3 regions of the Paenibacillus sp. FSL R10-2736 genome follow, and region 1 is predicted to be linked to each of the others. Evidence: riboswitches for the same ligand, from Rfam matches in the RefSeq annotation. Region 1 holds a riboswitch; each other region holds the start of a gene.
The links. A riboswitch is a leader RNA that binds a small molecule or an ion and turns the genes downstream of it on or off. The one in region 1 is predicted to bind cyclic di-GMP.
Positions count from the first base shown of each region.

Region 2: it holds a riboswitch for cyclic di-GMP, as region 1 does, so the genes downstream of both, NSQ73_RS28565 (flagellar assembly protein A) here and NSQ73_RS32305 (anti-repressor SinI family protein) in region 1, are expected to answer to the same signal.
Region 3: it holds a riboswitch for cyclic di-GMP, as region 1 does, so the genes downstream of both, NSQ73_RS32790 (choice-of-anchor A family protein) here and NSQ73_RS32305 (anti-repressor SinI family protein) in region 1, are expected to answer to the same signal.

Region 1 is NZ_JBBOBN010000002.1:960,139-970,428, forward strand. It holds gene NSQ73_RS32280 (L-lactate MFS transporter) at 82-1,350, shown strand; gene NSQ73_RS32285 (RNA polymerase sigma factor) at 1,795-2,376, shown strand; gene NSQ73_RS32290 (hypothetical protein) at 2,337-3,320, shown strand; gene odhB (2-oxoglutarate dehydrogenase complex dihydrolipoyllysine-residue succinyltransferase) at 3,772-5,064, opposite strand; gene NSQ73_RS32300 (2-oxoglutarate dehydrogenase E1 component) at 5,123-7,990, opposite strand; cyclic di-GMP riboswitch class I at 8,509-8,593, shown strand; gene NSQ73_RS32305 (anti-repressor SinI family protein) at 8,622-8,771, shown strand; gene NSQ73_RS32310 (helix-turn-helix domain-containing protein) at 8,920-9,252, opposite strand; gene NSQ73_RS32315 (TasA family protein) at 9,425-10,015, opposite strand; gene NSQ73_RS32320 (TasA family protein) at 10,085-10,290, opposite strand, start outside.
Region 2 is NZ_JBBOBN010000002.1:119,184-129,473, forward strand. It holds gene NSQ73_RS28530 (PucR family transcriptional regulator) at 1-355, opposite strand, end outside; gene NSQ73_RS28535 (cupin domain-containing protein) at 369-800, opposite strand; gene NSQ73_RS28540 (ring-opening amidohydrolase) at 852-1,922, opposite strand; gene NSQ73_RS28545 (ABC transporter permease) at 1,922-2,674, opposite strand; gene NSQ73_RS28550 (ABC transporter ATP-binding protein) at 2,671-3,480, opposite strand; gene NSQ73_RS28555 (ABC transporter substrate-binding protein) at 3,494-4,507, opposite strand; gene biuH (biuret amidohydrolase) at 4,562-5,245, opposite strand; cyclic di-GMP riboswitch class I at 5,764-5,857, shown strand; gene NSQ73_RS28565 (flagellar assembly protein A) at 5,960-7,585, shown strand; gene NSQ73_RS28570 (DMT family transporter) at 7,653-8,570, opposite strand; gene NSQ73_RS28575 (LysR family transcriptional regulator) at 8,667-9,596, shown strand; gene NSQ73_RS28580 (aldo/keto reductase) at 9,602-10,290, shown strand, end outside.
Region 3 is NZ_JBBOBN010000002.1:1,071,372-1,081,661, forward strand. It holds gene NSQ73_RS32750 (SDR family oxidoreductase) at 1-732, opposite strand, end outside; gene NSQ73_RS32755 (AraC family transcriptional regulator) at 893-1,609, shown strand; gene NSQ73_RS32760 (helix-turn-helix domain-containing protein) at 1,606-1,767, shown strand; gene NSQ73_RS32765 (Atu4866 domain-containing protein) at 1,844-2,095, opposite strand; gene NSQ73_RS32770 (zinc-binding dehydrogenase) at 2,305-3,237, opposite strand; gene NSQ73_RS32775 (MmyB family transcriptional regulator) at 3,370-4,248, shown strand; gene NSQ73_RS32780 (ASCH domain-containing protein) at 4,296-4,640, shown strand; gene NSQ73_RS32785 (hypothetical protein) at 5,184-5,558, opposite strand; cyclic di-GMP riboswitch class I at 6,408-6,500, shown strand; partial or broken gene NSQ73_RS32790 (choice-of-anchor A family protein) at 6,594-7,375, shown strand; gene NSQ73_RS32795 (LPXTG cell wall anchor domain-containing protein) at 7,412-10,000, shown strand.

The DNA.
Region 1 (10,290 bases):
ATCTTTTCGCTACAATGAAGAGGCAAAGCAAGCCTTGAAGCGACTTTGGAAGCGATATTAGAGAGAAAGAGGGAATCACCCATGACTACGACTACGCCAGGCAGCAAGCGGTGGCTCATCGTGCTAGGTACAGTGATTATGCAAATGGGACTCGGTACAATCTACACCTGGAGCTTGTTCAATGCCCATCTTGTCAGCAAATTCGGCTGGGAGCTCAGCTCTGTTTCGATAACTTTTTCCATCACCAGCTTTGCCCTGGCCTTCGCGACACTATTCGCGGGGAAACTGCAGGACCGGTTCGGCCTCCGCAGACTGACCGCTGCTGCCGGGATTATGCTGGGGCTTGGTCTGATTCTAAGTTCGCAGGCCAGCTCCCTCCCGATGTTCTACCTGCTGGCTGGCGTAGTTGTGGGGTACGCAGACGGTACAGCGTATATTACTTCACTATCCAACTTAATTAAGTGGTTCCCGAAGAACAAGGGACTGATCTCCGGTGTATCCGTAGGTGCTTACGGCACGGGCAGTCTGATCTTCAAATATATCAACGGCAGCATGATTGAGTCGGCGGGCGTGTCGAATGCTTTTCTGTACTGGGGCTTCATAGTGATGATTATGATCGTAATCGGCTCAATGCTGGTCCGGGAAGCGCCGGTGGCGGCCCCGGCATCGGTGGGTGCGGCTGCCGGGAATCGCATGAAGACAGCCGCTGGAGCTGTTATCGCGCCGAAAGACTACACTGTTAAAGAAATGCTCCGCACGAAGGAAGCATACCTGCTGTTCGTGATCTTCTTCACCGCCTGCATGAGCGGCCTCTATCTGATCGGCATCGTGAAGGATATCGGTGTGCAACTGGCCGGACTGGATGTTGCGGCAGCGGCGAATGCTGTAGCGATGATCGCGATCTTCAATACGGCCGGACGCCTGATTCTGGGTGCATTATCCGACCGCATGAGCCGCTTGAAGCTGATTAGTGTAACGCTGGCTGTTACGGCTGTAGCGATGTTTACTCTCAGCTACGCGACCCTCAGCTACGGCATATTCTTCACCTGTGTGGCGGCGATTGCCTTCTGCTTCGGAGGTAATATTACGGTGTTCCCGGCGATTGTCAGTGACTTCTTCGGCTTGAAAAACCACAGCAAGAACTATGGCATTGTCTATCAGGGCTTCGGCATCGGTGCGTTGTCCGGCTCGTTCATCGCCGCGTTCCTGGGCGGGTTCAAGCCTACGTTCATCGTGATTGGTCTGCTGTGTATCCTGGCCTGCATCCTGGCGGTTTCCCTGAAGCCTCCGGTAGCAGGGCAGGCAAAAGTAAAGGGAATGAGCCTGAAGCCTTCACGGCATACGGCTTAACCATATATAGGTTGATGTTGGCTTGAAAGAGACAGAGACAAAGAGTGTCGTAGAGAAAGAGTACTGTATAAAGAGTGTCGTAAAGTAAGAGAATGACGGGCAACGAGTGTAGTAAAGAAAGAGTGTTGGAGACCAAAAGACTGGTTTCGGAGAAGAGATGTCCATACTTCCGCGTGAGCGGAGGGGGATGTCTCTTTTTTGTTCTATGGTGAGGGATAAGAGTCCGGAGGGGGCCGGATGAGAGGTGGAACGTGCATAAATCAGCCTTCAATAAATCTGCTAAAGTTATATTATATTGGATTGAAAGACTACATAGGATGAAGCCTGCAAAACCGTTTCTACTCGAATAAAGTTGTGCCGTTAGGCACTTTTTGCAGAAGTCAGGTGTTATAAAGTTATACAAGCAAGGAGGTGAGGGCAACGTCACAGGAGAATATGCCGGATATGCGGCAGGTAGAGGCGGTCATTATCAGGGTTCAACAAGGGGAGCAGGAATCCTTTGCGTTCATTGTGGATGCTTTTCAGCAGCCGGTTTACCGGTATTGCTGCCGGATGCTGGGGAACAGGCAGGATGCCGAGGATGCGGTGCAGGATGTGCTGGTCAAAGCCTATCAATCCATCAGAGGGTACAAGCCTACGGTTAGCTTCTCGGCTTGGCTGTACCGGATTGCCGGCAATCATTGTCTGAACCTGCTGCGCCGGCGGCGGATGCAGGGGCACTTCCTGCGGGTGTTCCGTCCCGATACGGCGGCAGCGGCCGGTCCGGAGCAGACGCTGGAAGAGCGGCTATACAGTCCGGCGCTGGAGGCTGCACTTGGACGGCTATCGCTGGAGGAACGGAATTTGCTTGTTCTGCGGGTATTTGAAGAGCAGACCTTTCTGGAGATCAGCGCCATTCTGAATATCAGTCCCAATGCGCTGCACAAAAGGATGGAGCGGATCAAACGAAAAGTGCGGGAAACGATGCAAGCGGAGGAGGGGATATCATGGAACGGGCAGGAATCGGCAATGAGTACCAAGATATAAGAGACGCTGCAGTCCGTGAAGAGCAGCTATCCGTAATTGAGGTTACTGACAGAGTTATGGCCCGTGTGCGGGGGACTGAACAGAAGCGGAGTCCGCGCGGGATCAGATTCGCCGGTAAAACGGCTGCGTTCACAGGGATGCTGGTTATGCTGCTGCTGATCACAGTAACAGCCTACGCTGCCTCGGAGTATATTCAGATCCGGAATAAGGCAGGCGAGGTGAAGGTACAGCATCAGGCAGAGAACCCCAATCCGGGACCGCCGGCTGCGTATAACAAATATGCATGGAAGCTGATGGATTTTGCCAAACCGGGGGAACTGATCGCCTATTTCGTCAGAGGAGAGAAGCTTCCTGAAGGGGCGGAATCGGCACTGCAGTTTGCAGGCAAGGAGCTGCGTCTGACCGATTACCCGGCTTTCCTTGGAGAGATGAATAAATTGAAGACGCCTGTATTGCCCAAGGAAGCCGGAGGTTATGAATTTAAGTATGGCACGATACACCCCGGCTCACCCTTAGTCGCGGAACGCGATGAAAATCCGCTTTACCGTCAGACTCTTGACGAACTGATGGCTGAGGCGAAGCAGAATACCGGCCGCAATCTGTTCATGAAGGCGATCCCGTGGACCGAAGCGGCTTCTATTGGCGGCAAGTATACCAGAGAAGGGGCGGTCATCGAAATAGGGGCTACCCTGCTGCATGGAGGCAATGTGCAGGTCATGCTAAGACCGGAGGTGGCCGCAGAGAAGCTGGAGGTAGAGGGCCGTGAGATCGTATACAATCACGCCGACAAGCCAGAGGTACGGCCGGATATAAGCTACCATTACCTGAACTGGTACAACGAGCAGCAGGATGCGTATTATATTGTCACCACCTACGGTGACCGGAAGCTGACCAAGGAGCAGCTGCTGGATTTGGCGGGCAAATTGATCCGGGGCGGGCTGTAGGGGGCGGTTCTGGTGAGTGATTTTGTTAAGTTCAGTCTATACGGGCATAAATGTTGTACGTACTGCAACATTGGTTCATAAATACCGGCTGTTCAGGAGGATTGTTGTATGAAATACAACAATAGCTTCGTTAATCGGCCTGGAACGAGGGAATTGCTGCCTTTTGTACAACAATTATAGATTTAGGCCGTGTTATTGAGGGAAATGTTGTATTCTGTGCAGGATTTTAATAAGCACTCCATGTGCAAAGGATGAATCGGGCAACTCTTGCTTAAACAGCAGCCGGAAGTCCAAATATTCATCGTTGAGCAGCCAGCAGCTTAAGTGAATAGATTGAATTCAATTTAGGTATTAAAAGGCATCCAAAAAGGCATCCGTAGAGCGAATACGCTCTACGGATGCCTTTGGTGTTCACACGTATGAGGAATGAAGCATGCCCCGGGAGGAGGGCTTAGCCCTCCAACAGCAGCGCTTCAGGGTCTTCCAGTAATTCCTTGACCTTAACAAGGAAGCCTACCGCCTCTGAACCGTCCACAATCCGGTGATCGTACGATAAGGCGACATACATCATCGGACGGTTGGCTGTCCGCTCTTCATCCAAGGCGATCGGACGAAGCTGGATCTTATGCATGCCGAGAATGCCGACCTGCGGCGTGTTGAGGATCGGCGTAGACAGCAGAGATCCGAATACACCACCGTTGGTGATCGTGAAGGTACCGCCCTGCAGCTCCGGCAGACTGAGCGTGTTGGCGCGCGCTTTGGAGGCGAGCTCGCCGATCTTGCGCTCGATTTCCGGGAAGCTGAGCCGGTCGGCATCGCGGACGACCGGCACGACCAAGCCTTCTTTGGCAGCTACGGCAATGCCGATGTCATAGTATTTCTTCAGCAGGAGATCCTCACCATCGATCTCGGCATTCAGCAGCGGATAAGCCTTGAGTGCGCCGATCACGGCTTTGGTGAAGAAGGACATGAAGCCGAGTCCGACCTCATGCTTCTCTTTGAAGGCATCCTTGCGGCGTTTGCGGATGTCGAGAATAGCGGTCATGTCCACCTCGTTGAAGGTGGTCAGCATGGCAGCCGTCTGCTGCGCTTCGACCAGGCGGCTGGCAATCGTCAGCCGTCTGCGCGACATGCGCTTGCGCTCGGTCGCTTTGCCGTCCTCGGCATGCGGCGCCTTGCCCGCCGGCGCGGGCGGCTTCACCGGCTCCGGCCGCGCCGCCGCCGCCGGAGCTGCAGGCGCAGCGGCCTCCGGCACGGCTGCGCCATGGCCGTTCACATCGGCCTGGCCGATCCGGCCGATGGGGTCGCGGGCACTGACCTCGCCGAGGTCGATGCCCCGCTCCCGGGCCAGCTTGCGCGCCCCCGGCGAAGCCAGGGCCGCAGAGCCCGCCGCCGCACCTTCGGAGGCGGCCGGAGCACTTGCCGCTTCCGGCTTACCGCCGTCAGAGGCACTGCTGCCCGTCGCTGCACTCGCCGCTTCCGGCTTGCCGCCTCCTACTGCCGCACCGTCGGCGCTGCCGATAATGCCGATAGCTTCGCCAACGGCAACGTTCTCGCCCGCCTGGCGCAGGATGGAGGAGATGACACCATCCTCCTCCGCACTGATCTCCAGGTTGACCTTGTCGGTCTCAAGCTCCGCGAGCACATCGCCCTGGCCGACAGTGTCGCCCTCTTTAACCAGCCATTTGTAGATCGTTCCTTCGGAAATGGATTCGCCCAAATCGGGTACTTTAATTTCGGACACAGGCCGTTACCTCCCCAAATATAGTAGTTTACGTTATCGAGAGACCGCCTTGCTGCTGTCAGGAAGACGGTACAGGTGCTTGTACTTGAGCGTTTAGTTTCAGGGCTTCTCTAACGATGCGCCGCTGCTCGAAGCTGTGCACATCCGCATAACCGCTGGCCGGGCTGGAGCGCTCCGGACGGCCGATATACTGGACGGTAACATTCTGCGGGGCAATGGCGCGCAGCCGGGGTTCGGCGTAGCTCCAGCCGCCCATATTCTTCGGTTCCTCCTGCACCCAGATGATTTCCTGCAGGGAACGGAACGAACTGAGATGAGCGCCAAGCTCACGTTCCGGGAACGGATACAGCTGCTCCAGGCGGAGAATATGCAGCCAGGAGAAGTCCTGTCCGCGGGCGGCTTCCAGCTCAGTCTGCAGGTCGATGGCGACCTTGCCGCTGCATACCACCAGGCGCTTGACCTCTTCGGGCTTGCTGCCGAGCAGCGGTTCCGGAAGCACGGGCTGGAAGCTGCCGGATGCGAGATCAGCACCGGCCGAGGTACTGCGCGGATTGCGGATCAGGCTCTTCGGTGCCATGATTACCAGCGGCCGGGCGTCGGGCTGTCCGCAGAGTGCAGCCTGACGGCGCAGCAGATGGAAATACTGGGCCGCGCAGGTCAGATTCGCTACGGTCCAGTTCTCCTCGGCGGAGAGCTGCAGATAACGTTCCAGCCTGCCGCTGGAGTGTTCCGGTCCCTGACCTTCATATCCATGCGGCAGCAGAATCGCAAGATTGCTGCGTTGTGTCCACTTGGCGCGTCCGGCGGAGATGAACTGGTCGATAATGACCTGGGCGGCATTGGCGAAATCGCCGTATTGCGCTTCCCAGAGCACGAAGGTCTCCGGTGCGAACACATTATAGCCGTATTCATAGCCGAGTACAGAGGCTTCGGACAGCGGGCTGTTGTAGACGCCGAAGGAGGCGCGGGAATCCTTAAGCTGGTGAAGAGGGGAGAAGAGCTCCCCGCTCTCACTGTCATGCAGGACAAGGTGGCGGTGAGCGAAGGTGCCGCGCTGTGAATCCTGTCCGCTGAGGCGGATCGGCGTGCCGTCCTTCAGAATGGTAGCGAAGGCCAGGGTTTCGGCCAGCGCCCAGTCTACCCGTTCACCGTCATTGAGCGCATCCTTGCGCCGCTGCAGAATCCGCTCCAGCTTCGGATAGACTGTGAAGTCGGCCGGTACGCTCAGCAGCTCACGGTTAATCTCCTGGAGGCTAGCCAGCGGAACCGCTGTAGGGTGGTGCACCGGTGTTCCCGTATCCAGGACGACCGAAGTCTTGGACTCGGCGTTCTTCTGTTTCCCTTCCTTCATCTGCTCGAAGGCCTGCTGCAGCACACTCTCGGCCTCGGCAATCATGTTCTTCACCTCATCGGCTGTAACGACCTTCTCGCGCTGCAGGCGTTCCGCATAAACGCGGTAGACGGTAGGGTGGTTGCGGACCTTGCCATAAACCACCGGCTGGGTGGTTTCCGGATCATCCATCTCATTATGGCCGTGCCGGCGGTACCCGATCAGATCAATCAGGAAATCCTTCTTGAACAAATGGCGGTAAGCGCTGGCCATACGGACGGCAGCAATACAGGCTTCGGGGTCGTCGGCATTGACATGCACTACCGGGATCTCATAGCCCTTCGCCAGATCACTGGCGTAATGCGTGGAGCGGGAATCTTCACTTTCGGTGGTGAAGCCGATCCGGTTATTGACGATAATATGCACAGTGCCGCCATTCTGATAACCTTGCAATTTGCCGATATTAAGTGTTTCCGCAACAATGCCTTCACCAGGGAAGGCGGCATCGCCATGCATAAGCACGGCCATGGCTTTGTCCGTATTCAGCTTAGGCAGGCCTGGGGTGCCCCGTTCCTCCTGGGCTGCACGCGTGAAGCCTTCAACGACCGGATTCACGAACTCGAGATGGCTCGGGTTGTTCGCAAGCGTGATGCGGGTACGCACAGTTTCGCCTTCGCGGACGGCGCGGTCGGCGCCTAGATGGTATTTCACATCCCCGCTCCAGCCATAGGTGACACCCATGGAGCCTTCGGACGGGAAGAGCTCCTTGTTCGGCGAATGATGGAATTCCGAGAAAATAATATCATAAGGTTTGCCCAGAATGTGGGCGAGCACATTAAGTCTTCCGCGGTGGGCCATACCCATCAGGATATGCTCTGCGCCGTCATGTGCGGCAGCGCGGACAATTTCATCCAGCATAGGCACGAGGGCATCATTGCCCTCCAGGCTGAAGCGCTTCTGGCCGACGAAGGTCTTATGCAGGAAGGTCTCGAACTGCTCTACCTGAATCAGGCGTTTCAGCAGCTCTTTGCGTTCCGCATGGTTCAGTGGAGCAGGCGACGTTGTGGATTCCGCCTGGCTGTTGAGCCAGCGCAGCTCACGCTCGTCATGCACATGCCCGAATTCATAGGCAATGGTCTGTGTGTAGGCCTGGCGCATTCTGTGAACGGCATCCATAGCGGTATGCACGCCCTCAGGGGCATTCTCCCAGATCAATGAAGCCGGCAGGGCATTCAGATCTTCGCGCGTCAGCTCATAGGTCTCGATCTCCAGCCATTTCGCCATCGGGTTGGTGCTCCGCTCCAGCGGATCGATATCGGCAGCCATATGGCCGTATATTCGGATGTTAGCCATTAGCTTGGAAGCTTTAACGGCTTTCCTGAGCCACTCTGTATCTCCTGAGATGGCGGGGGGAGGCGTCTTGACGGCATCCGGAGCCAGGGGAGGCGGGCCGGATACTGTGAAGAGGTCGCGGTAATGATGCTCTACGGAAGTGGGGTCCTTGACAAACTGCTCGTATTTCTCCTGAATGTAGCCCAGATTGGGACCGTAATACTTGCTCCAGACAGATTCGTTATAGGGCTCTTTGACGGCCATGAGTAGGTCCTCCTAACGGATAAACTCCACATGCGGTATATTAGGAACACCGCTTAGCGGAGCTGCGATGTTTGCGGTTTCATTCTCATCTTATTGTGCTACTTTCCGGCAGGGTAATCAATTCATACTTTCGTGCAATCCGTTCGCAAAACGGTATGATTCAGCAGGGGATTCATACGGAACAATCATAAATTTCCCGGGTGAAGCCGGAAAAATAAAATATCGTTAAAATTAATAAAAAATTAAGGGATTTAGGTGGTTGTAAATCATAGAAATGGGTAATTGTTTCTATATTGTGTTACGGGATTAATATCTATTTAGTATATTTAAACTAATTTGGACGGATTGAAGATGAATTGGGATTATTTATACAAGCTATTGGCAATTTTAGCTAAGGGTCTTCACGATTTAACATAAAAAAATTCCAGAAAACGACACACTTTTCATGTAAGATCTTGTATAATGTTATTGCGGAGAACGGTTTCATCGATTCTTTTCAGATCCTTTCATGTAAAGGGTCCAGTAAAGGGTAAACCTGCCGAAAGACAGGGGCACAAAGTCTCGGATCTAAAGTAGAAATACTATGATGGCCGGACTGCCTGGGGACGCGAAAATTCTAGGAGGAGATTTCTTGGATAAGTCCAACCAGGGGAATGACGAACTGCAGGCAGTTGATCTGGATTTAGAATGGGTGCATTTGCTAATGTCTGCTAAGCAGGCTGGCATCCAGGCAGACGAGATTCGGCGTTTTTTTACTGAAAAAGCACTCCAGGCGATGTAGGGCATTCAGCATTGTACGGATACATACAGAAGAGGGCACAGCGGTGTACACGCTGTGCCCTCTTCTGTTGGAATTTACATGTTGTTTCGGGGTCCCCGCAAAGTACCTGGGTAATCATCGAGGCTGCTGCCTCACTTTGTGGGGTATTTCAGTTATCCTTCTGCTCCAGCCGCCATTTCTGATAATCGAGAAACTCCTTGAATTCACGTTTGCTTATACCAGAGGCCATCGCATCCTGAACCAGCCTGAACCATTCTCCATCGAGAACCGGCTCTGCAGTTTCTGCAATTCCGCCATACAGTAATACGTGAATGGATACTTGGAGTGCATCGGCAATTTTTTCGATAAATTGAATGGAGGGGTTGGATTGGATATTCCGTTCGACATTACTTAAGTATGATTTCGCCACGTCAGCTTTATCCGCAAGCTCGGATAAAGAATAACCCTTCTCCAGCCGGAGCCTATGGATGCGGCTTCCCATATTATCTGACACGATTACAACGCCCTCCGTACTTTTTGTTATCAGTATAACAAAAATTCGCAAAACGGACAAAAACCCTTGTTCCTGCCAGAAGCTGGCGGGGAGAGACAAAACGGCATATCCAGCCCGGATGAGGGAGGATATGCCGTTTTGTGTATATAATTTAATAGCCTTATTTAGCTTCTCCCAAACCTTGCGTAGCATTGAATGTCCAGTTCAGCGCCAAGCCGTCACCCTGGAAGATATTCTGATCCTGGGTATTGTCAACGAATTCGAAAGCAATCTTGAAGGTTTTGGTTTGGGTAGCGGCGATGCCTCCCGGCAGTACACCCGCCGTTACGAGATCATAGCTGGAAGTGTTCTTCAGGTCCTTCAGGGAGATCTCGGACAGCACATGGCCGGCAAGCGGACCGCTGGTATAAGAGCTGTCGAGAAGTTTGATTTTGAAGTGATCTCCAAGATCCTGGCCGGCATTATCGCCCTTCGCATCAGTTACAGTGTAGCTGGTGGCCAGCGTTAGGAGTTTGATATCCAGGGTGCCGTCATTGGACAAGGTGAACGTGCGTACGGTGTAATCACCCGGTTTCAGATTGGTCAGGGCAACAGGTGTATTAAAGGAAGAGCCGAGCTTCAGCGTGCCTGCCGCGAAGGTTGCCGTGCTGGTTGCTGTGGAGCTGAAGTAAGCGAAGGTGCCCCCTCCGATTAAAGACAATCCCAGTGCTGCCGATGCTACGCCAAGACCCAATGTTTTTTTGATACCCATAATTAATTTCCTCCTCGAGTATATTATGTTTTTTTAAGATCGGTGATCAGGAATGCATATACAGATAGATTATTTGAGGGCGCCTTTTTCCTGGTTGGCTTCGAAGTTCAGGGTCAGGGCCAGTGTATCGCCTTGATAGTAGTTTTGCGGCTGGAAGGTTTCCTTGAAGGCAAACTGTACGCTCAGTTTATCTGAGGTGCCTGCTTTGATGCCCCCGTTCTCTACACCAAAGATTCCGCCGAGAATTCCCTTGGCTACAAGATCCGGACTTTGCT
Region 2 (10,290 bases), 840 kb from region 1:
TAGCCGCCGGCAGCTCGAAGATCGGGAAATTAAGCTGATCCGCCAGCTCCAGCGCCCGTGCCGGAATTTCGTCGATATAACGCTTTGTCTTGATTCCAAGCGCGGATACGCCCTTCTGATTTAGCTGGGGAATAATCTCGGTGATGAGCTCCGGCTGACCGTGGAAGGGGAAACCGCTGGTAATCAGAAATTCTCCCGGACGGACCCAGTCAATCACATCGGGAACCTCCATCACATTGACACGGTTAATGTAACGCCCAAGACCTCCGGCTCCCGCCAGGACCACCGCTTCCTTCAGATCGGGAATCAGCAGGATATCGCTGCAGTTCAATCCGGTGATTACATTGCTGCCCATAGCTCCGCCGCCTTTACTTTAGCTTGGAAGAATACACATCCTCGATCAGAGTGGTGCCAAAAAAATGGTTCGCAGGTACATTCGCCTCGGCCGGCACAAAAATACTGATCTGCTCAGACGGCGAATCACCCGCATTCGCAACGGAGTGGACTACACCCGCAGGTACATGGAAGGTATCCCCGGCCCGGTAGCTGTACCATTCACCCTCGCATAGCAGCTTGACCTCCCCCACAGTGATATGAATAATCTCCACCACATCATGATAGTGTGGCAATACCTGACCGCCAACACCCAGCTTCTCCCACAGAATCGAGCTCATCCGGATGCCCAGACGGTCCGCCTGCGCTGCCGAGACGATCTCCCGGTGGTACAGCTCAATATGATTCGGCATTAACTCCCATGTCATGTCCGCCGCTGTCAGCACTTCCGTTTCCTGTGTATGCATAATCCATTCCTCCATGATGTATAAGTTATAGGTATAGGTTGAAAAAACCCGCTATCTGCGGCGGAATACAGCCGCTACCGGCCCTCCGCCCTTCGGGCCCTGGTGCTCGCCTCCGCCGGATACGTAGATCATCGGATCGCCGCCGACATAGGCCAGTACACCGCCGACTACGGCCCGCGCATGCCGCGTATGATTGATATCCGAATCATCCAGCATGATATGGCGCCGTCCGCGGATGACTCCGTCCGGATCAGCTTCAGCTTTGGCCAGCACCTGCACCAGCTCCTCACCGGGATACCGGTCCAGCAGGCCCTGCAGCGCTGCGCCGTCAATAGCATCCTTCATGACTGCATGGTCGATGTGATACGGGCCTTCCGCAGACAGCGAATTGCCGAACACAATCACTTCGCAGTAGGCAAGCTCACTTCCGGCTGAAGTAGACGCCACAGCGCTGAATTTATCCCAGCTCACGCATATATCTTCTTCACTTAAGGTCGAGCGCTCCACTTCACCCAGGGCAACGGCAGTCCCCAGTGCGGATGCACCTCTGGAATATCCCATGGATTTATAGGTATCCTCTGTAACGAGCGATACCTGACGGCTGTGCGCGTCATACATCTGCTCTGCAGTGAGCAGCGGGCATTTAATCTGCACAAAATGCACATCCGCTTTTGAGGTGATTCCGGCATCCAGGACCGCCCGGGCCACGGCATCCGCCACAGCGTCCACCTGGCTGAGCCGGCCCAGCTCCTCCGGCCGGAAGATCCGTGTTCTGGCCGTACCGACCGCAAGTGACTTTAGACCATCAGCATTTACGCCCGTCTCTGCCTGGCCGCTGCGGCTAATTACCGTGAAATGCGGGCTGAGCACACCTTCCGTCCCTCCGGACATCACATAGGATATTTCTGCAGGCCGCTGTTCCTGGGACACCCCGGCGAAGAACGCCTTCAGCGCCATAACGGCATAGCCCCGCGTGAAATCATTAACACAGCCGTTCCCCTCGGTCTTTCCCAGTACAGCTGCAACCTCTTCGGGACGGAACAGCCCCTCTTCTATCGCCGCCTGCAGGCCGGACATGTCATTCGGCGCACCTGCAGGGATTTTGATCACCGAGCATTTCATCACAGATCATCGCTCCTTGTCCAGAAAATAACCTTCTTCTCCAGCAGTCCGATACACCAGAACAGCAGCAGGCCGCACAGCGCCGAAGCAATAATGGCCGAGAACATCACCGGAGTATCCATATGGTAAGAGGAGACGAGCACCACATAACCCAGCCCCTTATTGGCCCCGACAAATTCACCGACAATCGCTCCAACAATGGCAAGCGAGGTCGAGATTTTCAGTGCGGAGAAGATATAAGGCAGACTGGTCGGCAGCCGCAGCTTCCAGAAGATTTCGCTTTTGGTTCCTTTATAGGTGGAGAACAGCTCCCAGGCCTCGTATTCAATCGCCTTAAGACCTTTGACACTGTTCACCAGAATCGGGAAAAAGCAGATCAGCATCGAAGCGATGACCTTCGAGGTATATCCGGTTCCCAGCCACACGACAAGCAGCGGCGCCAGTGCAACCAGCGGTGTAGTCTTAAGGGCAATGGCGAGCGGGAACATCCCCTTCTCAATCGGCTTGGAATGAACAAAAATAACCGCAGTAACCAGGCCCAGTATGTTAGCAAGCATGAACCCGGTCAGGGATTCACCCAGGGTAACCAGCGTATGGGACCACAGCGAACCATCGATGGCCGAGACCACCTGGGTTGGAGAAGGCAGCAGATACATCGGAACCGACAGGAGCCGTACGGCCAGCTCCCACAAGATCAGGAAGCCGAGCGCAAAGGTGACCGGGTACAGGCTGTCCTTGAGTTTGGCTGTCATAGATGCTTCACCCGCTTTCTCAATTCCTTGACGGTCCGGTGGAATTCCGGCAGCTCTTCCATTCCCGCTTGACGCGGTGAAGGCAGCGGTACCGGAATAATATCTGTCACCCCGGCCGGCCGGGGTGACATCATCACCACCCGGTCCGACAGAAGCACGGATTCCTGAATAGAATGGGTAACCATTACAATGCTGCTTAGACTTGTCTCCGGACTCTCCCACAGACGCAGCAGCTCAAAGTTCAGCTTCTCACGGGTCAGTTCATCCAGCGCACCGAACGGCTCATCCATCAGCAGCACGGTCGGATCGGCAGCCAAGGCTCTGGCAATCGCCGCCCTCTGCTGCATTCCGCCGCTGAGCTGATGCGGGAAGTGGTTCTGGAAATCCTGCAGGCCGACCAGCCGCAGGGCGCTTTCCGCCTTTTCACGCGCTTCCTTTTTGCTGAATTTCTTCTTCGGGCCCAGCTCAAGGGGCAGCATGACATTCTGCAGGGCACTGAGCCATGGCATCAGTACAGGCTTTTGAAAGACCATGCCCAGCGACAGGTCCGGGGAGGAATACGCAACCTCCCCGCCTCCTTCCGGGCTTAGCAGCCGCAGCATCAGCCGCAGTGTCGTTGATTTCCCGCAGCCGCTCGGTCCGAGAATGGAGATGAATTCATTTCGGTATACGTCAAGACTGACATTATCAAGCACAGGCACATTGCCGAAGGAAAGAGAGCAATTGCGCAAGGAGAGCATCGTGTCCCGGGTACCGGGATTCTTCACAGGGGCGGAATCCATCTGTTCTTTCATCGCTGTTGTCATACCGGTTCCCTCCTTAATTCAAGTACTCATTGGTGAACAATGAGCCGATGTCCTGCTGCTTTTTCACAAAGTCCAGATCGATAAGATTCTGCTGCAGCGTCTCCCACGCCGCCTCGTCCATCGAGCCGAGCGGGAGCTTCTCCGGCTCAAGCAGCGGAATGCTGGCCTTCATCATGCTGACTTCATGCGCAAGATCAAGCTTTTCTCCATATTTCAGGCCGAATTCCGCCGCTTCCTCAGGATGCTCCATCGCATAATCCCAGCCCTTCATGGAGGCCTGTACGAAACTCCGGACCATTTCCGGATCCTTCTCAATCACAGACTCCGTGGTAAACAGAGTGTCGGCATAGAAATTGATGCCATAGTCGTTCGGGTCGATAATATTGACTTCCTTGCCCTGCTCCTGCACAGCCAGCACCTCATTAATTACATATCCGGGCCATGCCTTGACCTGGCCGGTCAACAAGGGGCTGAGATCATATTTGATCGGCATCTCTTCGATTTGCGAGGTTTCGATGCCCGCGCTTTTCTCCATAGCACGGAAGGTCAGCTCTTCATTGCCGCCGAGCTTGATGCCCACCTTTTGGCCAACAAGATCTTCCATTGTGGTGATACCGGATTCTTTAAGCGTGAACATTACGAACGGGGTTTTGCGGTATATCGCAGATAACGCCTTAACCGGTACGCCTTTTTCTCTGGCAATAATGATCTGGTCAGCACCGGTTACCCCGAACTCCTCACTGCCCGAAGCAACCATCTGTACCGCCGGAAAATCCGAGCCTCCCGGCCGAATCTCCACATCCAGCCCCGCTTCCTTATAGAAGCCCTTTTCAACAGCGGTATAGAACCCGGCAAACTGCGCCTGATGAATCCACTTCAACCTCAGAACAACCTTCTTAAGCTCACCGGAGCCTTCCGCCCCCTGTCCCTCAGCCTTGCCGGTATCCGAATTGTTGCCGCAGGCTGTAATGAGCAGCATTAGTGAAGTGAGCAGGATAAGCGCTTTGGTTCTGGACTTGTTCCACATGGTGATTCCCCCGTTATGATGTTATTTGGAATACTGGTCATTCGTAATTCGTATTTAGAATTGCTCCAGCGCCTTCAGCACCGCTTGCGAATCACTCACACTGCCGAAGACACCGCCCTGCATTTTGACCATATTGAGCGCTGCCAGGTGATTGGCATAATCCGTAGCGCCCGTGCAATCCTCCAGGATCAGACATTCATAACCGCGGTCATTGGCTTCGCGCATCGTCGTGTGTACACAGACATCCGTGGTGATTCCGGTCAGAATCAGATGGGTAATCCCTTTATTCTTCAATATTAAATCCAGGTCCGTAGCATAAAAGCTGCCTTTACCCGGCTTGTCAATAATGTGCTCTCCCGGTATAGGTGCCAGTTCATCAATGATCTGCCAGCCGCGCTCGCCCCGTACGAGAATCCGTCCCGCCGGTCCTTCCGAGCCGATCTCAGCACCGGTCTGTCTGCTCCGCCACCGTTTATTCGCCGGCAGATCGGACAGATCCGGCTTATGGCCCTCCCGGGTATGGATAACGGTGAATCCGTTAATTTCCCGGATGCGTGCCAGCAGCCGCCCAATCGGCTGAATCGCTCTGGCTGTTAATGAGAGATCGTAGCCCATTCTCTCCACGTAACCGCCTTTGCCGCAAAAATCCGTCTGCATGTCGATAATCATCAGTGCCGTCTTCGCCGGATCAAGGACGCCGTCATAGGGCCAGGTGTAAGGTGCTGCTGTAATCTGCATGGTTCATGCTCCCCTTCCAGAATTCAATGCATGTATTTAATGTTATGTTTATTAACATTAATTTAATTTTTCCTGCTGTTTGTTAGATTATATTACAACAAATTTGCAATGTCTTCGTTTTTATTACGAAATAATGCGATAATTGTTTGTGTTATTCTACATATATAACATTAACATTACATATTAACCCCGGATTAACTCCATTCATATATTAAAAAAAGCCGCCAACGCAGGCAGCCTCAGCAGCAGTCCGTTCTCCAGCTCAAAGATTCGGCTTTTCTTGCAGAGCAGACTCCTCCCATAAGCTGTAAGCGCTGGGAAACCAGTTTTTCAAGCAATATAGAGCTGCACATTTCAAGATTATTAATAAATTGGCAGAATACAGTTGAAAAATAGCTCCTTAAGTACTAGAATTAAGCTTGTTTGCAGAAGTTCCTGCAGCGCAGGAACCAGTTATGACCTTTTTTGTCGATTACAGTCGATTGAAATCGCCTCATGCTGAGTGTATATCATTGATCTATTTCTAAAGGCAAACTTCCTGAAAGGGTAGGACGCAAAGCAATGGGCCTAAGAATGCTGAGAATCCGCGTTTATGGTCGCCAGGCTGCCAATAGAGACCACGTAAGCCATCAGTCACCGGGAGATCCCCCAGGCTTTATGATGCTCTTTTCTGTACGAATGCCATTGATTATACGAAAAAGCGAGGTTAAGATAATGCCGCAGCAATTCATCGAACCAACCCGATATGATTTCGTGGAATCCTTGATGCTTGAACGGACCGGATTCCTGGATTCTTTCTCTGTGGAGGGCCGGACTTCCGGCGGGATGAATGGAGATAAGGATGGAATTATCCTTGTGCAGAATAATCAGATCTTCATTACTCCCCCGCTCTCTGGCGGCAAGCCCGCCCGGATCTCCGCTGTTCATCCTGTAGTGCTGAAGATCAACTGGAAGACCGTTACAGAGCCTACTGAGGTGACCTCAGCGGATCATATTACCTGGGAAATTTGCGAGAAGCCACAGTATCAGATTACGGTTTCACCTGACAAGCTCAAAGTGCATTTCACCTTGTACCGTGCAGAGAAGTACGCCTGGAATCTGGTCAATTGCCCGGCTTCCTTCGAAGCCGCAGTCCGGGCTGAGCCTAACCGGGCGATGCTGCTGTCCACGCTCACCATAGAACAGATTCTTTCTTCGCTGGATAACCGCTCCATTCTGCGGAATCTGAATATCCCGGCCCTATACGCCGAACTGAACAACCCTACATATCTCCCTGTCTGTATCGCAGAAGGCAGAGCCCCGCTGCCCGGCAAGAAATCAAGGCTGCAGCTATCCCTCCCGGAGCATACGCTCACAGGCAATGGAATGCTCCGGGAGGGACGAACCGCGGAAGCTGCAGATTCCTTAGATTATCTGCGGTTTCCGGGAGCACCCTTCGCCAGAGAGGGAGAAGTCTTCGCCCGCAAGCTGCCGCCCGAAGAGGGAATTCCAGGATTTGACGTAGAAGGAGGCATCTTGCCTCCACCTCCACCACAGGATATTTATTTCGCAGCCGGAGACAATGCACGGCTGCTTCCAAACGGGGAGATCGCGGCTCTGCGTACGGGCAGACCCCGCATCTGCGGAGACTCCGGCAGCGTCACAACCTGCGATTTTCCGGCCCTATGCCTCATCACCAAGGAAATGGCGGCAACAGCCCGTGAGATTATGTTTGCAGGTGACATCGTTGTACCCTCAGATATTGAAGGCCCTATGTGTATTGAGGCGTTAGGGAATGTGTATATCTACGGCAACGTCTGCCAATCTACAATTACGGCTACAGGCAGTATCTATATAAGCGGTCAAGTAACCGGCTGCAGCCTGCACACCGGACTTGCCGGGGTACACCAGCACCGCCTGCACCGCTTCTCCAGTCTGCTGCTGACTGAAGTTGGCGGACTGCGGGAAGCCGCCCGGCTGCTGGCCAAGAATGTAGAATCCCGCCAGCAATCCGTGAAATACGGTCTGGTGGTTATGCTGCTGCTGGAGGATAAGTACAGCCATATGGAGTGTCTGATCAGCGATCTTAAATCCGCACTGCTGTGCATGGAAGGGGCTCCCCAGCCCGGTACGGATCAGCTCAAGCAGATGCTGGAGGTTTTTACCCATCCGGGGCAGTTCACCGAGTTTATCACTGACAGTGTTCTGAACAGCTTCTCCCGGCTGCTGCGTAATCTGTGTGAAGACATTGAACTGCTCCAGGAGGAGCATGTCTTCATTAATATCGCCCGTTCCCATAACAGTATCCTGGAGTCCGGCGGAGAACTGATCCTGCGGGACGCGGACGCAGAAACGGTCTAAGCCTGCTGTAATGTAACCCCTGACAAGTACAAACGGCTGCCCCTCTTCTGAGGGAGCAGCCGTTTGTTTATTCCTTACCCAGACCGGGTACCGGGGTCTGCAGGACACTCCCGGCATTCCGGCCCAGCCTGACATTCACCAGAATAATGCTGCTCACAATCAGCAGCATACCGATGACCAGATTCAACGTAATCTGTTCATGCAATAAGACTACACTGGAGCCGATGGAAATCAGCGGAATCAGAAAGGTGAACGAGCCTACCTTGCCGGCCTCTCCTTCATTGATCAGCTTGAAGTATACCAACCAGCCCAGCGCAATCACGAAGACCGCGATGAACAGTGTATTTATTATAAAAGTACTACTCCAGGTAATATCCGCCCAGCTCTCCGAAGCTGAGCCTGCCGCCAGCAGGATTACCCCGCCGATCATGATCTGCATTGCGGTCATCCACAGCATATCTACTCTGGCTGCATTGCGTTTGGTGTAGACCGTAGCCAGCGCCCAGCTGAGTGCACTGGCCAAGGCCAGCAGTACGCCTATAGGCGAGATACTTCCGGTTAATCCCCCAAGGCTTAACGAGGCTACCCCGAGGAAGCCGATTACGAGGCCGGCGATCTTAAGCCCGTACATCCGCTCGCCCAGCCAGATCCAGGCAAAAATTCCGAGCAGCACCGGCTGCAGGAATACAATGGCCGAGAATAATCCGGACGGCACATACTGCAGGCCAATCGTCTGGAAGCCATAGTAGAAGACGATACTGAGGAAGGCTGACACCAGATAGACGGGCCAGAGCTGGCGCAAATGCAGCTGCTTCCGCTTCGGCAGCGCCGCGATGATTAGTATAATACCGGCAATGACCGTTCGGATTCCGGCGAACAGCAAGGGCGGGGCATACGTTAAGGCAATTTTGGAGAGCGGCCAGTTGATGCCCCAGACAATAACCAGGAACACTAATAAGCCAATAGTTTGCTTCCGCTTCTGCATGAGTTCACCTCTTGTTCTGATTTCTTCCCAAATGATACAATAGATTCAGTCATAATTGAAATGAATTATAATCATGAGGGGCATACCAGATTAGATATGAATAACACTCAAATTCGCCTATTTGTCTTAATCGCTGAGAGCCGCAGCTTCACCAAGGCGGGTCTTGAGCTGAATATGACCCAGCCCGCAGTCAGCCGCGCCATCTCCGCACTGGAAGCCGAGCTGGACGTGAAGCTGCTGCTGCGCGACCGGCGCAGCGGATTGATGCTGACGGATATCGGCAAGCGGATTCTGGTTATCTGCCGCGGAATCCTCAGCGGCCTCGATAAGATAGATCAGGAGCTTGCCGCCGAGAAAGGCCTGGAGAAGGGCCTCATCCGCATCGGCGCCTTTCCGGTTGCCGCTGCCTATTTTGTCCCGAAGATTATCAGTGCCATCACTGCCAAATACCCCGGAATTGAGATCAGATTATATGAAGGTTCGGTCGCCGAGGTGAAGGACTGGCTGGCATCACGGTTCATTGACGCAGGCCTGATGATTCCGCCGGTCGAGGATTTCGCCTCCCTGCCGCTGTTCCGGGAGAAGCTCTACGCCGTATTGCCCGGGGATCACGAGCTTCGGTACAAGCAGATCATCTGTGTGAAGGATCTGGAAGCTCAGCCTATGCTGCTCTGCCGGTCGGGCTATGAGCCTCCGGTAGTGGACTTATTCAACCGGGCCGGAAGCAGGCTGAATGTGAAATACGAGGTCAACAGCTACATTACCGCACTGAATATGATCAGGGAGGGGCTCGCCGTCGGTGTGATGTCACAGCTCTCCCTCTTGTCGCTGCCGCCGAATGTCGTGGTCCGGGAGCTGGCGCCTGATGCTTACCGCGACATTCATATCGCCGTCCATTCCCTGGAGGAGACCTCTATTGCCGTTCAATTATTTATTGATACTGCACTGCAGCTTTTCTCCGGCAATGAAGCCGCTCCGCCGTCTCCGGCCGCAGCCGGCCTGATTAACGATACCGATAAGGAGTGATTAACATGGAATATAATCGTCTCGGAAATAGCGGCCTGCAGGTATCTGCGCTGGGCCTTGGAACTAACTCATTTGGCAAAAGGGCGGATCAGGAGACCTCGATCCGTATCATTCATGCCGCAATGGATCAGGGAATCAACTTCATCGATACCGCCAACATCTATGCCGGCTCCGAGTCGGAGAGGATTATCGGCCTCGCGCTTGAGGGCAGACGCCATGAGGCCGTCCTGGCTACCAAAGCCGGCCTTCCGAAGCATGACGGGCCTGACGGAAGCGGCTCTTCCCGCCGCCATCTGATGCAGGAGCTGGAAGGCAGCCTGCGGCGGCTGAAGACGGATCATGTAGATCTGTATCAGATTCACACCTTCGACCCCTACACCCCGCTGGAGGAGACGCTGCGTACCCTTGATGATATGATCTCTGCGGGCAAAGTGCGTTATATCGGTGCCTCCAATTATGCTGCCGGGGAGCTGATGAAGGCGCTGGGCATCAGCGAAGCGCGCAGCTGGGCCAAATACGTCTCGATCCAGTGCAGCTATTCGCTTGCCGACCGCACACCTGAAGCAGAGCTGCTTCCGCTGTGTCTGGATCAGGGACTGGGCATCATCCCGTACTTCCCGCTGGCCGGCGGCATTCTCACCGGCAAATATACCGGCAGTGCCCCTGCCGGTTCCAGAGCGGAAACCGACCCGAA
Region 3 (10,290 bases), 110 kb from region 1:
CGGATGCCCCATTGGGCGCACGATCAATTCATTTACATCCACTTCCGCAGGCTGCTCAAGGGCATAGGCAATGGCGCGGGCAATACCGGAAGAGGGCAAAGCATTGGCCCGGAAGGATTTCATCATCTCGAGGGCTGACTCATCAGTGATGGTATCAGCCAGTTCGGATTCGGTTACGCCTGGAGAAATAACCGTCGTACGGATTGTTGCTCCCAACTCCTGACGCAGGCCCTCTGTAATCGCCCGGACCGCGAACTTGGTGGCACAATAAACCGATGATTTCGGAAAGACAGTATATGCGCCAACGGAGGCAACATTGATGATATGGCCGGAATTCTGTTCCTTCATTACGGGAATAGCAGCTCCGATCCCGTGCAGCACACCGCGAATATTGACATCAATCATACGGTTCCACTCCTCGATCTTTAATGCATCAAGTGGCGATAACGGCATCACACCTGCGTTATTTACAAGGGCATCAAGGCGTCCGAATTGATGAACTGTAAATTGGACGATTGATTTCATTTGCTCAAAATCCGTTACGTCGAGGGAATGGTATTCAGCAATCCCGCCCGCGTTTCTGATCTCCTCCGCCAGCTTTTCTAGCCTGTCCGTCCGTCTTGCACCGAGCACCACCTGTGCTCCACGCTTAGCGAGCCATTTGGCGGTCGCTTCTCCAATGCCGCTACTGGCACCGGTAATAAGCACTACTTTATCTTTTAATGTCGACATGCCACACCGCTCCTTTTATGAATGAAATACGCTTAGGTGTTACATGTTCATTATGCTGCCGACTTCAAAGCTTGCGGTAGCCGGATACTGTGAAGAGATTGCCTAATCCTCCAAAATGCAATAAAGTAAATTGTAATAGTCGCAGAATGGAGGAATACGCTTGACTGAATTGACCGAACGAATCGAACGTATTGCCGTACAAGATGGGACCATCGTTACCGCCTATCCTGCTCTTTCTTTTATTCGTTCTTCCGACATATCCGCGCCAGTGCCTGCGGTATACAAGCCATCCCTGTGTGTGATTGCTCAAGGTGCCAAGCGGGTAATGCTGGGACCGGAAAGCTATTGTTATAATCACGGAAGCTATCTGGCCGCTTCCGTGCACCTGCCAATTACCGGACAAGTCATTGAAGCCTCTCCAGAGACCCCGTACTTGTCCCTTCAGCTACAGTTCGATATGGATCAGATTTTGGATGTGATTCAACAATCTAATGTCACAGAAAACACAGGACAAGAACCTCCCCGCGCTTTGGTTATCAGCCGGATGAGCGATCCGCTTCATGAGGCTGTCATGCATCTAATCCGTTTGCTGGATACGCCGGATGATCTACCGGTGCTGGCTCCTTATGCAGTGCGCGAGATTCTTTACCGTATGCTGCAGACTGAGCAAGGGGACTCTATACGGCAGTTCGCTCTCTTGGGCAGCCGTGCCCATCAAATTGCCCACGTGATTGAAGGGATGAATCTCCACTATGCGGAACCCATGCGGGTGGAGAAGCTCGCGCAAGCAGCCGGAATGAGCAAATCATCTTTTTTTGCCTGTTTCAAAGAAGTGACGGCAATGACCCCCTCCAGTATCAGAAACGCCTGCGGCTGACAGAAGCTCGGAAAATTCTCCTGGCGACAACGAGCGATGCGACAAGTGTCGCTTATCAGGTTGGCTATGAGAGCGCCACGCAGTTCAATCGTGAGTATGCCCGCTTGTTCGGCCAGCCGCCTATTCGGGATGTACATCGGTTCCGGGAAACGATATAGTTGCATCACACAAAAACACCGCCAATTCTCCTGAGAATGCGGTGTTTTTGTTATTCCTGTTATGTGGAAACTTGGTTTACTCCCGATACAAGACCATGCCTCCGTGATAGAGCACCGAATCGCGAAAATCACCATCGGCGGTGAAGCCGGTATCATCTACATATTCAATATGATCACCTGTAATAGAATAACTTCCTTGATAAGCGCTTTTTCTGCTTCCGCGTGCTTCATCATAGCGGCCGTTAGGCAGTAATTCATGCCTTATATAACCATCTGCGGTTACCCACATCCCAATATAAGGATGGGAGGGGTTAATGCTATCTTCCATTATATTCATCCTTTCTTTCTTTATTTATTTAGTTCTGCATGTTTATTATCCTCCTTCAATACAATGGGGGGTAGCCTGATTCATTGAGATTGTTGCCTAATCCTCCATTTAAGAGATTGAGAACATTATGACCAATTTAACCTCTTTTGTGGTGAAACGGGTCTGCCATATCTGTCGTGCGTGCTTTACAGGCGCTTTTTATATCAGAATTAATCGACTAACAGCACGGCCTTACCGGAATATCTGCGTTCCAGCAGCGCCTCGGATACCTCCGCTATCTTCTCCCATGACGCTTCCACTTCAATGAGGGGTGTTAATTGGCCTGTTGAGAGGAGGCCGGCCAGCAGTTTGAGATCGTCGGCTACGGAGTAACGGCTAGCTTCTTCTCCAAGAAAGAAGCTGTACAAGGTTCTGCCGCCTAAGCCTCTGACATCAAGTGTGGAATAAGGAGAGGCTGAATGTCCCATCGAGACTAGGGTCCCTCCCGGTTCCAGCTGAGGCATCAAAGCAGCCAGTGTATCACCGCCCACCGAATCCACAATTAGATGATAAGGCCCGAAAGGAATTGCCTGAGATATCGCAGCTTCTCCAACCACAACCTCATTAGCGCCGGCTTCCCGGGCAACCTGGGCTTTTTCCTTTGTTCTTGCTACACCTACTGTAAATGCCCCGGACTGTGCGGCTAACTGATGAGCCATGATTCCCACGCCTCCAGTGGAGCCGGTGATCAATATTTTCTTGCCGAGCAGCATCCCGCCCTTTCTAAGGGTGTAAAGTGCGGACAGGCCTGCTACAGGCAAAATGGCGGCTTGGGCGAAGGTTACGTTATCCGGTATCTCTGCCAGGAACGAAGCGGGAGCTGCTACTCGCTCTGCCCATGCCCCCATCGGGAGAAGCCCGGTGACACGGCTTCCTTCTCTGGGTCCGGTGCCATTCCGGGCTTGCTGGACAACAGTTCCGGCAAAATCCCAGCCCGGCCGGAATCCCTCAGCCTCCTTCCTTGCATCAACAACTTCACCCCGGTTAAGGGAGAAAGCATGCACTCTAACGATTGCCTCCCCGGGCTGGGCCTCCGGTGCGGCGACTTCCTTGACGGTCAAATATCCATGAGCCGGTGAGTCTGTAACAATTGCACGATTCATAGGATCTCCTCCATAAATATAATTAGAAGCGTAATGGAAATTGCGCCCTGTTTTCATAGTGGAGTATACTGTAGGAATTGGCTTGTACCAAGAGTAGAATTACACCTCAATATGGTAAAGGCGGTGAGCCTGATGACTATACGTAAGGATAGGGACGTTCAGGATGAGACGTTGAAGGGGGTAATCGCTGAAATTGAGAATCTTCGCGTAACACGTCAACTGGATTATGCTAATCAACCCCATCCGTTGTTGAAACGGTTTACTCAGCAGGAGCTTAACGATATGGCTTGCCCTACGTATAAAAACCTATTAATGGGACGCTCACACCGTATGCCGGATCGCCGGATGATTATCTGTATTGCTGAATATCTGGAGTGTACAGCCGTTGAACGGAATGCTCTGCTGCTGGCTGCCGGTTATCTCCCGGTCTATCCGGCTCTTGAAGGAGCAGCTATGGAGCAGGCGCTGGAAGAAGTGAGGCAGATCCTGAGCAGCCTGCCGCTGCCGGCAATGATTGTGAACCACATGTTAAATATCAAGGCGGTGAATGAACGGTTTAGCCGGTTATTTGAGTTGCCTGCACATCAAGCTTTCTATAAAGACTTGAATATGGCAGATCTTCACTTCAATACGGATTATCCTGTGCGCTCCCGCTCGACCTTCAATGCCGCATCCTTTGAATTATGGGAATCTCATGCAGTGGAGGGTATACATGCTTACCAAAAATTACACACCGGCTCCAGACAGGAGCCATGGTATACGCATAGCCTCGAAAGACTCCGGCAATACAGTGATTTCAATAAGTACTGGAATAAGCGGCCTGACAACACAGGTAACGAGTATGGTCAGCACAAAATGATCTTAGCCAGAATGGGTGCCTCAGATAAGTTGGTTCCTATCCGGTACAAGCAAATTCATATTTCCGCTGGCCATCATCTATATCCAAGAATTGAGGCCTACTTACCGGTCGATGAAGCTGCTCATACAGTTTTTGAACAACTGGGAAGCTGAGTGTAAACTGGACATTATGTGTTTTCTGGAATGGAGGCAAGCCTTGTATGAAGTGTCTGACGATTCGCCAGCCTTGGGCCACCTTAATTGCGCTGGGTGAAAAACAGATCGAGACCCGTTCCTGGCCGACGTCTTACCGGGGGGATTTAGCCATCCATGCCGGTATGCAGGTAGATAAGGCCATATGCAAGACGGAGCCGTATCAATCAGTGCTTGCCCGGCACGGCTACACCGCGGATAATCTGCCCTCCGGAGTAATCCTTGCGCCAGCCGGCTGGCCGGTTGCTGTGGGGTTACGCCTCAGCAGGCGCAGCAGAGCTGGCCGGGCGGGAATGAATATGTGTTCGGCGATTATGCAGAAGGCCGGTATGCCTGGAAGCTGGAGGGGGTAGTTGCGCTGGCTCATCCTATACCTGTCAAGGGGCGCTTAGGTTTCTGGGAATATCCCATTCTTGAGCAGGAGTGGTGAATCCGTTTGTGGCCAAATAAATAAAAATTTCATGCAGATCAGCTGTCAGCGGGTATGATAGGGATATTCAGCGGGTAATCTTCTTATATATATGGAAAGCGGGCTCTGCGGCGGTATGCTGCAGGAGCCAGGGCAGAATTGCCGGGAAGGAGCGTATGCATAAGAGATGGGCAGCCTTCTTATCGCATGGCTTTGTATGCTTTGTTTGTTTATTGTGTTTAAGGATCAGGTAAGCCGGAAGATCCTGTATCCCGTAGCGGCTGTGGTTATCTGCGGCACGCTTGGGTATTGGACGATTTTAATGTAATCTTTATCTGGGTATCAGCTTATTTTCAGGTAAGGGATGTATATTGGGGTTACCAAACATCCCCCGGTGTAATATGGTACCCTGAGGTCTTGCCGATCATGGCGGGCCTCTTTTTTATGAGGGGAGAAACGCTGAGAATTAACATCGCCAGAATGCTGTTCATCTCAAGGCGGTTGAGTCCGGAGTGCCAAGACCCAGATATCTGCGCATGCGGATAGTAGACTGGGCGGTAATGACATCATCCAGCAGCAGCATCCGTTCATGATAACCCCTGCAGACAAATTTGGCTTCAATGCCAACTTCCAGCTGCTGCTGTGCATAGACCTTCAGACCACGGGCTCTCATCTCGGTGCGGACATTCCGCAGATCGGCTATGGCTGCACCCGCCGCTGTCCGGACAACCTCCAGGTAAGGAGCGGGTGTGCGCAGCTCTGCAGATAGGATGGAAGCATCGCGTTCAAAGGCGGATAAAATGAGCGGCAGCAAGATATATGATTTCACCAGCATATTGTCCTGGCTCTCAGCTCTGTGCATCAATCTCACCCCTCTAATGAGAACATATATTCGTAATTTAACCCGAAGTTCAAAAAAAATCAATAGTATTTAAAAAAGAGGGCTATTAATGTGACATAATTCACAATAAGATAATAAAAATTATTTTATATTAAAATTGAAATATTAAAGATTAAAAATAAATCAGATTAAAAGGAGAATGGCAATGAGTCATGAAGGAAATCTCCGCCGCGGTTTATTATTCGGGTTATTCCTTAGCGTTCCGCTCTGGGTGTCAATGATTGGCTGGATTCAGCTGCTCTAAAAATGGATTCCTGCGTGTGCAGATTTTCAGCCCTCTACGCAAACTCCCTAGAAATGTCGATTAAAGACTGCTGCCAGGGTTTGCTTAGGCGCCAGTTTTTGTGAAAATATATGAATATCATAGAGCCCTTACTATAAAAGAGCTCTCCGGTATGAACGGAAAACGGGCGGTATCCTTAAAGGGGATGGCGCCCGTTTCTTCGCGTTTACCATGGTGCGGTTTGCTTAAGCGGAGATGAGTTGGGGGAAGGGAGAAGGAGTAGGACTAAAATACTAAATTTTAATATTTAAAATTGTAAGAAACAGCTCTGTGAAAAGGAAGAAATACTGCGGCGAATTAGCGGAATTATCGACCTTTTTCGTCAGGAGGTTATATTCTCAACTTCTATAAATCCTTATAAATAAAGGGTTTTTTCAATCTTTTTTCATCAAAAAAATAGCTGTGAAATCAATTGGAAATATATTGACAATATGCCAGTCGGCATCTAAACTGAAGTTAGTTCTAAAGTAACAAATATCACAGATTTCAGTTGGGTATTACATAAGCTTTTCCAATTTCATATCAATCATGTACAAACGCAAACCGTTTCGAAAGAGCGGGACGCAAAGTCAGGAATCTGATGCCCCTTAAGTCCGGGCTATGGTCGTCCGGCCGCCGTGAAGCTAACCCTTCGTGGCGGTCTTTTTTTTGTTATAGTTTTGCGGCGATTTCATAGAATAGTTGAATAGGAGGTGTAGATTATTGAGAAAAAAATGCGAAAAGCGGCCGCCTTTATTCTGGCGGGCGTACTGACCGTAAGTAGCGCCTTCACTTGGGGGACGGAGGTAAGGGCAACATCTGGTGTGCCTTACAATCCAACGCCGGTCTTGGGGATTGCCGGGAATTTTAATGCTTTTATCTTTGACGATTTCACGCAAGGCAATGATCAAATTGAAGGCCGTCTTGCAGCGGGGGGAATATTACTCTCTCTGGAGGTTACGGGGTAGCCAGGGCCTACAGGAATTCTTCAGCCACCGACGTACTCGTTGCCGGCAAGAAGTTTAAACATTCGGGCAGCGGAGAAATCTACGGAAACGTTGTGTATGGGGACACCATTGAAGCCAATGAGCCTAGTGTGAATATTATAGGCGCGAAGAAGCAGGGAAGCCCGATTGATTTCCCGGCTGAGAAGCAGTATCTGATCTCGCGTTCTGCAGCATACGGGGCATTGTCCGCTACGAAAGAAGTTGGTAATAATTATGGAACACTTACAATAAGTGCGCCGGATCTTTTCAACGTAGTTCATCTGGATGAGGCAACGCTGGCGAATACAAACAATATTCAATTCAACATTGCCCAGAATGCCACGTTAATTATTAACATAAGTGGAGCTACGGTCAAAGTACCAAGTTTCGCAATGAATAACGGTAGAGCAAGTCAAGTGTTGTTCAATTTCTACGAAGCGACCAAGGTGAATATTGCGTATACGACCTTCTTGGGAACGATACTGGCGCCTAAGGCGGATGTCAATTATTCCGGTGCAGAGCTTTACGGAACGCTAATTGCCAAGTCTTTTAGCGGCGGAGTAGAAATGCACCTTGGAACATACGAGGGAGATGGACCGCCGCCAAGTCCGACGCCGACCGCAACACCAACACCCAGCCCATCGCCAACACCAACCGCAACACCAAGCCCGACACCAACAGTGAAACCGACCGCAACGCCAACGCCGACGGCGACGGTGAAACCAACTCCAACACCGACAGCAACGGTAAAACCGACACCGACGGTAAAACCAACCGCAACACCAACACCGACAGCAACGGTGAAACCGACACCGACGGTAAAACCAACGCCAACACCTAAGTGCACTCCGACGCCAACACCGACAGTGAAGCCGACACCAACACCAACGGTAAAGCCGACGCCGACAGTGAAGCCGACGCCGACACCAACGGTAAAGCCGACGCCGACAGTGAAGCCAACGCCGACACCTAAGTGCACTCCGACGCCAACACCGACAGTGAAGCCAACACCGACAGTGAAGCCAACACCGACAGTGAAACCAACGCCGACAGTGAAACCAACGCCGACAGTGAAGCCGACGCCGACAGTGAAACCAACGCCGACAGTGAAACCGACGCCGACAGTGAAGCCAACACCGACAGTGAAGCCAACACCGACAGTGAAGCCAACGCCGACAGTGAAGCCAACGCCGACAGTGAAGCCAACGCCGACAGTGAAACCGACACCGACAGTGAAGCCAACGCCGACAGTGAAACCGACACCAACGCCAACGGCGGCACCGACACCAACGCCAACAGCTGCACCAACACCGACACCAACGGCAGCGCCGACACCAACGCCAACAGCTGCGCCAACACCGACACCAACGGCAGCACCGACACCGACACCAACGGCAGCACCGACACCAACGCCAACAGCGGCACCAACACCGACACCAACGCCAACGGCAGCGCCGACACCAACGCCAACGGCAGCACCAACACCGACACCAACGGTAGCGCCGACCCCAACGCCAACGCCAACAGCGGCACCAACACCGACACCAACGCCAACGGCGGCACCAACACCAACAGCAGCACCAACACCGACACCAACGGCAGCACCAACACTAACGCCAACAGCAGCACCAACACCGACACCAACGGCAGCACCAACACCGACACCAACGGCAGCACCGACACCAACGCCAACGGCAGCACCAACACCGACGCCAACGGTAGCGCCGACCCCAACACCGACGGCAGCGCCAACACCAACGCCGACAGCAGCACCGACACCGACGCCAACGGCAGCACCGACACCAACACCAACGGTAGAGCCAACACCAACGCCAACGGCAGCACCAACGCCAACGCCAACGGCGGCACCAACACCGACACCAACGGCAGCACCGACACCAACGCCAACAGCGGCACCAACACCGACAGCAGTACCAACACCAACGGTAGAGCCGACACCAACGCCAACGGCAGCACCGACACCAACACCAACAGCAGATCCAACATCAACACCGACAGTAGCACCGACACCGACGCCAACGGCAGATCCAACACCGACACCAACGGCAGCACCAACACCAACGCCAACGGCAGAGCCAACACCAACGCCAACGGCAGCACCGACACCAACGCCGACAGCAGCACCAACGCCAACGCCAACGGTAGCACCGACACCAACGCCAACGGTAGCACCGACACCAACACCAACGGCAGCGCCAACACCAACGCCAACGGCAGCACCGACACCAACGCCAACGGCAGCACCGACACCAACGCCAACAGCGGCACCAACGCCAACGCCAACGGCAGCACCAACACCAACACCAACGCCAACGGCAGCACCGACACCGACGCCAACGCCAACGGTAGAGCCGACACCAACGCCAACAGCGGCACCAACGCCAACGCCAACGGCTGAACCGACACCAACACCAACGGCAGCACCGACACCAACGCCGACAGCAGAGCCAACACCGACACCAACGGCAGAGCCAACACCAACGCCAACGGCAGAACCGACACCAACACCAACGGTAGAGCCGACACCAACGCCAACAGCGGTACCGACACCAACGCCAACAGTAGAGCCAACACCGACACCGACAGTAGCACCGACACCAACGCCAACGGCAGAACCGACCCCAACACCGACACCGACACCAACACCAACACCAACACCAACACCAACGCCAGAGCCGACACCAACACCAACGCCAGAGCCGACACCAACACCAACACCAACACCAACACCAACACCAGCGCCGACTTTACCACCGGCACCAGTGCCATCGTCTGCACCGCCCGTCTTTATTAATGTAGTGCCAACGCCGACTCCAATAATCGGCTATATTGTAAATCCAGATACCATAATCATTGATGATCCGCTGCCTTTGGGCCCTGTGGCAACAGTAACACCTCGGCCGTTAGTGGTGACACCAAGTCCAACCCTAACGCCAAGCCCAAGCGCAACACCAAGTCCAACACCGATTGTGACAATCATTGATGAAGAGATTCCGTTAGGCAATGTACCTGCGGATGCCGCGCTCCCGAAGACTGGTGAGTCCAGTCCGGCTCCTTATTACTTAGTCGGTCTAGCCCTTGCAGGATTGGGAATATTCCTCGGCAGAAGATCCAGAACAGATAAACGTAAATAAATGCAATCCGTAAGATCCTTTCCGAAAGGCTGGCGATATCACCGCTAAATCGGGAAAAGGCTGCTTTGGGAGAAGACGTTCTCCTGAAAGCAGCCTTTTTTATGTGGGATATACATTTGTTATTATGTTTCCTCGTAAAAGAAAATGTGCTAAGGAGAAAGAGGTGCGTCTTTACGATCATGGGCCCTCATGTTTATATTAAAAATTGTAATATTAAAATTAGTTCTTTATACATGGTTCCAAAATATTCTTGTAGGTGCCATCGAGGGCGATGAGAGGATCGGGATTTA